One region of the Pantoea sp. X-Soil-YNGN-844 genome, then DNA from elsewhere that is predicted to be linked to it. Evidence: riboswitches for the same ligand, from Rfam matches in the RefSeq annotation. Region 1 holds a riboswitch; each other region holds the start of a gene.
What was found. Region 1 has a riboswitch for thiamine pyrophosphate ahead of thiM (hydroxyethylthiazole kinase). Riboswitches for the same ligand answer to the same signal wherever they lie in the genome.
Positions count from the first base shown of each region.

Region 1 (2,196 bases):
ATCACCCGAAACAGCATGCAGGGCAGCGCGACGTTAAACACAAAGCGGTTCATCCCTTCACTGATGCTGGCGGGCCATTTTCCGAGGCGCGTCAGGCAGTATCCCAGCAAAATCAGGATAAACAGCGGAGCTGACAGATAAATTTGATGGCTAAGGCTTTCAAACAGCAGTGGCATAGGGAGAGTCTGGTCAGACGATGATTAGTTACCAGACTAACAAATTGCTAACTAACTGTTAACTATAACGGTGTCCGGATTGAGCGCAGCAGGGACGCTAGCCTAACCAGCGGCGTGCCTGCTGGTCACTGATATCGCGATAATAGACGCGATGAATGATTTCGCCGCAGCCCGCACAGTGTGCGGAAATATAGGTGGAAAGATAAGATCTGCCATTTGGCGCGATAGCACCCCGACGTTCAATAATAATATCCAGCCATCGATGGCGGTGAGGAATAAGCGCTGATAATCGCATCATACATCCTGAATAGTATGAAGTTCCGCTCCAGAAGTTTATTAACTCACTGAAATAAAGTGTTTTTTACGATGATGCTGCGGGCAGGTTAATTATTATAGGGTTACCAGAATCCCTGCGGAAAATATTACCCGTCAGGGTAATAAACAGGGCTACCTATAAAGAGGTATCTCGTTAACCCGCAGCATTAAGCCTTTTTTTGTACTGCTGAGAGTTGATCGGGATCATGTGAATTGTTCCAGTTCCGATTATTTTCCAGGCTTGCGTCGCTTGCTTTCGCTGCACAGCCCTCCTATGCTGCAAGCCGTAACACGACTCGGGGTGCCCTTCTTTGTGAAGGCTGAGAAATACCCGTATTACCTGATCTGGATAATGCCAGCGTAGGGAAGTCTGATGCCTGACCGCATTCGCCTTCTTGTTCGCCGGTTGGGAGCTACGATGACACATCAATCTCAACACCTTTCTGCTGCGCACTTCGCGCCCGTTCTGCACACTTTCCGCCGTCAGTCACCGCTGGTGCACTGCATGACCAATGACGTGGTCCAGAATTTCACTGCCAACGTCCTGCTGGCACTCAATGCCTCACCGGCAATGGTGATCGATGCTGACGAAGCGGCACAGTTCAGCCGCTTTGCCGATGCGTTGCTGATTAACGTCGGCACCTTAACCCGCGAGCGTCAGCAGGCGATGCAGGCTGCCGTCACCGCCGCCTGTGAGGCGGGTACCCCCTGGACACTCGATCCGGTCGCCGTCGGCGCGCTGACGTTGCGCAGTGACTTCTGTCAGCAGCTGCTCAGCCAGCAACCGGCGGTGATCCGCGGTAATGCGTCAGAGATTCTGGCGCTGGCGCAGCAGGCCAGTGGCGGGCGCGGTGTCGATACGTTGCATCAGGCGGATGCAGCACTCGATGCGGCACAGCAACTCGTTGAGACCTGGCACACGCTGGTCATTGTCACCGGCGAAGTGGACTATGCCACCGACGGTCAGCGAATCCTCGCCATCAGCGGCGGAAGCCCGTTAATGACGCGGGTGGTCGGGACCGGCTGCGCACTTTCGGCCGTAGTGGCGGGATTCAGTGCTCTGCCGGGCGATCGGCTGATGAACGTGGCGGCAGCCTGTCAGGTCATGGCCCAGGCGGGGGAAAAGGCGGCGGCGCAGGCAGCCGGGCCGGGCAGCTTTGCCACCGCATTTATTGATGCACTCTGGACGCTGGAGGTGGAGCATGAAGCGCATTAATGCTCTGACGATTGCCGGAACCGATCCCAGCGGCGGCGCAGGTATTCAGGCCGATCTGAAAACCTTCTCCGCCCTGGGCGCTTATGGCACCAGTGTGATTACCGCACTGGTGGCGCAGAACACGCAGGGCGTACAGTCGGTTTATCGCATTGAACCGAACTTTGTGGCTGCCCAGCTCGATTCGGTACTGGATGACGTGCGTATCGACAGCGCAAAAATCGGCATGCTGTCTGAAACGGCGATTGTGGAAAAGGTTGCGGCCCGGTTGAGGCGTGCTGAGATCCCATTTGTGGTGCTGGATACGGTGATGGTCGCGAAAAGTGGCGATGCGCTGCTCTCGCCAGACGCCGTGGCCAGCGTACGTGAGCAGTTATTACCACAGGTGTCGCTGATCACCCCTAATCTGCCGGAAGCGGCGGCGTTGCTGGATTGCGCTATCGCCACCGATGAGGCGGAGATGCGCGAGCAGGGACGGGCCTTGCTGGCACT
Region 1 covers NZ_AP036007.1:2,696,492-2,698,687, reverse strand. Annotated here, with positions in the region: gene AC6I8C_RS12595 (AEC family transporter) at 1-176, opposite strand, end outside; gene AC6I8C_RS12590 (hypothetical protein) at 274-471, opposite strand; TPP riboswitch at 779-875, shown strand; gene thiM (hydroxyethylthiazole kinase) at 910-1,707, shown strand; gene thiD (bifunctional hydroxymethylpyrimidine kinase/phosphomethylpyrimidine kinase) at 1,694-2,196, shown strand, end outside.

Region 2 (2,196 bases), 2.0 Mb from region 1:
GAACCGGGGATCAGCCAGCGCGGCATCAGCGGCTGACGGCGCGTTGCCACTGGCTAATCCAGCCCGAACGCTGGCTGGCAACCTCTTCCGGCGAGAACTGCAGAGCAGTGGACGGCACGCTGAGCGCTGCGAAACCGGCAGGCAGAGGCGTGTCGATCACCGGGTACATCCAGTTGCCGGTTGGGATGGTGCGCTGGAAGTCAGGCGAGACCATAAACTTCATGAACTGCTGTGCCAGAGCGGGCTGTTTGCTGCTGGCTAACTGCGCGGCCACTTCAACCTGCAGATAGTGTCCTTCGGCAAAGGATGCGGCAGCATAGTTCTCTTTCTTCTCTTCGATGATGTGGTAAGCCGGTGAGGTGGTGTAGCTCAGCACCAGATCGCCTTCGCCCTTCAGGAACAGGCCATAGGCTTCACTCCAGCCTTTGGTCACCGTCACGGTTTTCTGCGCCAGCTTTTGCCACGCCTGCGGAGCCTGATCGCCATAGACCTTCTGCATCCACAGCAGCAGACCTAAGCCGGGCGTGCTGGTGCGGGGATCTTCGTAGATCACCCGCCACTTCTCCGGACTGTCGACCAGCTCTTTCAGGCTTTTTGGCGGATTTTTCAGCCGGGTTTTGTCATAGACAAAGGCGAAGTAGCCATAATCGAACGGCACGAAGGTTGTGTTGTGCCAGCCATCGGGCAGTTTTAATGTCGAGGTGTCGACCTGACTTTCGGCAAACAGGCCAGTTTTTTGCGCCGCCTGCACCAGATTGTTATCCAGTCCCAGCACCACATCCGCTTTACTGTTTTTGCCTTCCATGCGCACGCGGTTCAGCAGTGACACGCCATCTTCCAGCGTGACGAATTTCAGCTCGCAGTCGCACCGTGCTTCAAAGGCTTTTTTCACTGCCGGGCCAGGGCCCCAGTCGGCGGAGAAGGAGTCGTAGGTGTAGACCGTGAGAACCGGCTTAGCCGCCAGAACGGGGGCGGAGAGTAACAGCAGCACCGGCAGAACTTTGTTTAACACTTTGCGCTCCTTCAGGAGAATAGGGGATGAGTCGCAAAGGATCTGAGCACAGAGGCCTCTCAAATCCCTACGTCGGTATTAACCGAATCAGGTTCGACGGGTCTCTCTCAGCGGCTTGCTTGTGGCAGGCCGCACCCCGTTGAGAACGTCACATTCTAGTCATTTCAGCGCCGGGGCGAAAGCGTCACAGCGCCGGTGGCGCGAACCAGGCCGATTTAAAATCAAACCAGCCCAGGGTATTCATCCGCACGCCGCGCATACTGCGTTGTCCTTCAAGCAGCAGCCAGTGATGAAACAGCGGATGCAGACCGGCTTCTTCGACCAGTTGTTTGCTCCATTCGGCCAGCGGCAATGTTTTCTCACGCCAGCGGGCCGCATCGCCGTGCCAGTCGATCGGCAGACAGTGATGCAGCAGTGGAATCTCATAAAGTTGCGCGAACAGGGAATAATTGAGCGGCAGGGTAAAGTTCACGCTGCCCAGCCAGATATCACTTTCCGCCTCGCCCTGATACCAGCTTTCGTAGCTGATCTCGCGTGTCTCCAGCGTGACGCCATGCGCTGCCAGCAGCGGACGCAGCGCGTTGGCGATGCCCTCATGCTCCACATGCTGACTGTACCAGGTCAGCGTCAGATGGGTTAAGCCGGGCGGTTTTTCCACGGGCGTCAGATCGCGCCGGTGGTGCCAGCGCGGTAACAGGCCATACGCCGGAAACCAGTAACGCTGATAACCGACACCGGCGTGATTGAGCAGGGCGATGGGGTTAAACAGGTAACTGACCCAGCGCCGCACCGCCTCGTTGCGACCCTGCTCTGAACGCTGATCGAACAGCAGATAGTAGCAGCCCTCTTCAAGGCGGCTCTCCTCCTGAATCTCATCAATGCTGTCACCCTGCAGTCGGACACCGGCATAGACCAGCTCATCGCTGATGTCGGGCAGGACCCAGATAGAGACATCATCAATCAGGGCGCGAAAACCGAAGTAGTCATCAAACGCTTCGATCTTCAACTGGCTCTCCTGATTGCGGATTACCCGGTAAGGACCGGTGCCAACCGGCTGACGGGCAAAATCACGCAGTGTCGGCCATTCGCGCGGCAGGATCATCGCACTGACGCTGCCCAGCAGCCAGGGTAAACCCTCGTCGGGCTGGCTTAAACGGATATCCAGTGTCCAGGGGGCAGGCGAG
Region 2 covers NZ_AP036007.1:706,187-708,382, forward strand. Annotated here, with positions in the region: gene thiP (thiamine/thiamine pyrophosphate ABC transporter permease ThiP) at 1-50, opposite strand, end outside; gene thiB (thiamine ABC transporter substrate binding subunit) at 26-1,012, opposite strand; TPP riboswitch at 1,059-1,161, opposite strand; gene sgrR (HTH-type transcriptional regulator SgrR) at 1,197-2,196, opposite strand, start outside.
Region 2: it holds a riboswitch for thiamine pyrophosphate, as region 1 does, so the genes downstream of both, thiB (thiamine ABC transporter substrate binding subunit) here and thiM (hydroxyethylthiazole kinase) in region 1, are expected to answer to the same signal.

Region 3 (2,196 bases), on a different replicon from region 1:
TGAGTCATCTCCTGTGTGAGTTGCAGCATGAGTTTTTCAGCCATGATCGGCGCCAGCAAAAAGCCGTGGCGGTAAAGCCCATTGAGTGAGAAACGGCCATTTTCATAGCGGACTTCCGGCAGGTTCTGTCGGTAGGCGGGACGCAGACCGGTGCCGCTCTCCACAATGCGCGCTTCAGCCAGCGCCGGATGCAGACTGTAAGCCGCGCTCAGCAACTCCATCATCGCCCTGGCGCTGATCGGGCTGCTGTCGTGACTTTCGACCATGGTGGCTCCGAGCATGAAGTGGCCTCCGGCACGCGGCACCAGATAGCAGGGAAAGCGCGGATGCAGCAGACGGACCGGACGGGAGAGCTGAACGTCATGCGTGTGCAGGATCAGCATTTCGCCCCGAACGGCGCGCAGAGCGGGCTGCTGATCAAGAGCGTGGATGCCGCGGCAGTCGATGATTTTGCCGCCGGGTTTGCCGCTGTGAATGGGTACGCCAGCCTCCTGCAGTGTGATGCGCAGTTGCTGCAGTGCGCGGCGCGGATCAAGATGCGTCTCTGCAGCAAAGAACAGGCCACGCGCAAAGCGATTTTCCAGCGCCGGTTCGATGTCACCGGGCGCGACCCACTGATGCTGCTGCGTCATGCTGGCGAAGCGCGTCAGTTCGCGGCTATCACGCGGCGGCGCAACCACCAGCGTGCCCTGCTTCTCCACGCCGTCGACGCGTTTCGCCCACCATCCGGCAGCGTGCTGGCCCCATTCGATGACCTGGGGCGGCGCGCTTTCTGCTTCGCACCAGGGCGCAAGCATGCCCCCCGCCCAGTGCGAGGCGGCACGACAGTCAGGCTGCGTAATGACTTCAACGGCTTCTCCCCGTTCCAGCAGTAGCGTGGCGACACACAGCCCGGCAACGCCGCTGCCGAGCACCGACCAGCGGCTCATGGTGTCCACCGGAGAGGAAGAGAGTGATTAAGAATGAGATGTTTCACTTTGGCCTCGTTATCGGTTAACGAAGACCCGTGATACAGAGGGAATAGGCAAAGACGTCGCGAACACGCGCCTGCGGCAAGTATCGGATGCGATACCCGTCTTCCTACGCCAGTATCAACTGGGTCAGGTTCTAAGGGTCGCTAAGCCGCGCACTGCGCTATTAGCCTCTCAGTCTCTCTGGCGAGACTCCCCTGACGGCTTTAGTTGTAAGTTAAGCGGGCAGCTTCGTCAAGCCGCGTGCGTGAAGACAAGTCAGAAATCCGGGGGATAGGTGCAGGCGTTCACTGTAAGTGCAAAGACTCAGCATTCGCAGATGAGATAACAGAGAAGTGCTGAAACGGCAGGCGCCCTAAAGCGCCTGCAGCGATTGTGTCACCACGTCGGTTATTTCACGAATACGTGGTTCAGCGCGGCGATAATAGGTCCACTTCCCGACTTTACTGGCTTCAACCAGTCCCGCATTGTGCAGAGCTTTCATACATAACGAAGTAGCGGGCTGTGATAAGCCCGCCTTGTCCTGGATGAGGGTGGCACAGACGCCATACTGAGCGAAGGGATAGAGCTGAGAATAGCCCGCAAACGCTTCGTCAGGATTTTTAAGCCACTTCAGCACTGCCACCCGGGTTGGGTTGGACAGTAACTTCAGGGCATTTTCGGGGGACATGCCGCCTCACATAAGATCAGGATTGAAAAACAGGATAGTCAGTATAGCCTTTCTCAGTGCCGCCATACAGCGAGGCGTGATCAACGGGATTCAGCGGATGACCTGCTTTAATACGTGCCGGCAAATCGGGATTCGCAATAAACGAGCGGCCAAAACCCGCCAGATCGCCCCAGCCTTTATCCAGCATACGCTGTGCTTTTTCCGCCGTGTAGCGACCAGAATAGATGATCGGAGAGCGGAATGTTTCACGCAGCGCAACCCGGAAACTCTCTGGCATATCCGGGCTATTATCCCAGTCCGCTTCGGCAATAGAGAGATAGCCAACTTCCAGCTCATTCAGCAGCTGCGCGGCGTGGATATAGGTCGCATGGGGATCGCGTTCAACCAGGCCAAGATAGACGCGCTCTTCGTCGGTACTCGAAAACAATGGCGCAAACCGCACGCCAACACGGTGGCTGCCAAATACCGCGCTGACCGCCTCAACAACTTCACGCAGGAAGCGCAGACGATTATCTGCTGAGCCGCCATATTCATCCGTGCGGAAGTTAGTGTGCT
Region 3 covers NZ_AP036008.1:428,158-430,353, forward strand. Annotated here, with positions in the region: gene AC6I8C_RS20815 (FAD-dependent oxidoreductase) at 1-929, opposite strand, end outside; gene thiS (sulfur carrier protein ThiS) at 1-1, opposite strand, end outside; TPP riboswitch at 1,061-1,180, opposite strand; gene AC6I8C_RS20820 (ArsR/SmtB family transcription factor) at 1,327-1,641, opposite strand; gene AC6I8C_RS20825 (alkene reductase) at 1,658-2,196, opposite strand, start outside.
Region 3: it holds a riboswitch for thiamine pyrophosphate, as region 1 does, so the genes downstream of both, AC6I8C_RS20815 (FAD-dependent oxidoreductase) here and thiM (hydroxyethylthiazole kinase) in region 1, are expected to answer to the same signal.

Region 4 (2,196 bases), 2.4 Mb from region 1:
GCAACCAAACCAGCCAATCATGGCGGCACCGATACCCGAGGTGAAATGGTCGTAGCCGGGCGCGATATCAGTGGTCAGCGGGCCAAGCGTGTAGAAGGGGGCTTCATCGCACAGGTCGAGCTGTTCGGTCATATTACGGCGGATCATATGCATCGGCACATGTCCCGGACCTTCAATCATCACCTGAACGTCATACTCCCAGGCAATACGCGTCAGTTCACCCAGGGTTCGTAGTTCGGCAAACTGCGCCTCATCGTTGGCATCCTGAATGGAACCCGGACGCAGACCATCACCCAGCGACAGGGAGACATCGTAAGCGGCGCAGATTTCACAAATCTCCCGGAAGTGCTCATACAGGAAGCTCTCCTGATGATGCGACAGGCACCATTTCGCCATAATCGATCCCCCCCGCGACACAATCCCGGTGAGACGTTTCGCCGTCATCGGGACATAACGCAGCAGCACGCCCGCGTGGATAGTGAAGTAATCGACGCCCTGTTCCGCCTGCTCCAGCAGCGTGTCCCGGAATATTTCCCAGTTCAGCGCCTCAGCCACGCCATTCACTTTTTCCAGCGCCTGATAAATCGGCACGGTACCGATGGGCACCGGGCTGTTTCGCAAAATCCATTCTCGCGTTTCATGAATATAGCGACCGGTAGAGAGATCCATCACCGTATCGGCACCCCAGCGGGTCGACCAGACCAGCTTTTCCACTTCTTCCTCGATAGAAGAGGTGACTGCCGAGTTACCGATATTAGCGTTGACCTTAACCAGGAAGTTACGACCAATGATCATCGGCTCCGATTCCGGGTGATTGATATTGGCAGGGATGATGGCGCGTCCGGCAGCGACCTCCTGACGGACAAACTCGGGGGTGATGTCGGCGGGCAGATGTGCGCCAAAACTGTGCCCCGGATGCTGTTGCAGCAGTACCTCACTGCGGATTCGCTCACGGCCCATGTTTTCCCGCAGGGCGATGAACTCCATCTCCGGGGTAATCGTGCCCTGACGGGCATAGTGCAGTTGCGTGACACGACGGCCTGCACGGGCGCGGCGCGGTGTCGGCAGGTGATCGAAGCGCAGATGATCCAGCCCCTCGTCAGCCAGCCGCTGCTGGGTATAGCCCGAGCTGTTCTGTTCGAGAAGCTCACTGTCGTCGCGCTCAGCAATCCAGCGAGCGCGCAGCTTTTCCAGACCACGATGCACATCGATCTGCGCCGCGGTATCACCATAAGCACCCGCCGTGTCATAGACCGGCACCGCTTCATTTTTCTCATAGAGAGGTTGTTCTTTGCTGCCGCCGATGTGGGTCGGGCTTAGGGTGATTTCACGCATCGGCACGCGAATATCTTCCCGGCTGCCGGTAATCCAGATGCGACGGGACTGGGGAAAAGCACTGCCGCTTTGCAGGGAATCGATAAATTCCTGCGCCTGGGCACGTTGTTCACGACGGGTCATTTTTGGGTCAGACATAGCAATCTTCCTGTTAAGGGGGAACGATGCTTGTCCGGAGTTCGGAAGGAGTAACCGTATAGACAGCACAGGCATGCTGGCATACAGAGAATTTTTACTCTTGTTCCCTACGCAGGTTCTAACCTGGTCAGGTTCCGCGGATCCCGAATTAACGGTCTCAGCCCAACTGGGCACTCCGACAAGAAGCAGTTTTTACGCGGGTGTCTGATAACAGACCCGGGCGTAAAAACCTTACATTTCAACGCTAAAATAAAAAAGGTTCTTTGGAAAGTACTCCTCAGAACCTGTTCAGCATAAAAGGGCTACGGGATAATCTCAAGCCCTTTGCCGTTGTTAACCATCAAGCCGGACGCGCGATATGGCTGTCATTCGCCACTGGCGGCGTAGCAAGCTGGTTATCCCAGGCCAGCTGGATCAGCTTATCTTCCAGCGTAAAGCGTGATTCCAGCACTTCGCCCACTTCGGAGAGTGCCTGCTGGAAGGTCATGCAGTTTTCATCGTCAATCGCCTGCTGCAGGTGACCGTCATACAGCTGCATCAGACGCTCAGTATTCGCTTCCAGCGGAGGGTAGATCTGCGCGGCAGCGATCATCGGGCTGTCGCCACTCATTTCGCTGATTACGCGCTCATAGATACTGAAGTGACCGGCAGAAAGATAGTCGACCAGGCCGTGACAGAAGTTGTCGAGCGCCTGCTCGTCAAGACGCGTCAGCGCCTCTTTTT
Region 4 covers NZ_AP036007.1:270,894-273,089, forward strand. Annotated here, with positions in the region: gene thiC (phosphomethylpyrimidine synthase ThiC) at 1-1,473, opposite strand, end outside; TPP riboswitch at 1,561-1,661, opposite strand; gene AC6I8C_RS01170 (Rsd/AlgQ family anti-sigma factor) at 1,814-2,196, opposite strand, start outside.
Region 4: it holds a riboswitch for thiamine pyrophosphate, as region 1 does, so the genes downstream of both, thiC (phosphomethylpyrimidine synthase ThiC) here and thiM (hydroxyethylthiazole kinase) in region 1, are expected to answer to the same signal.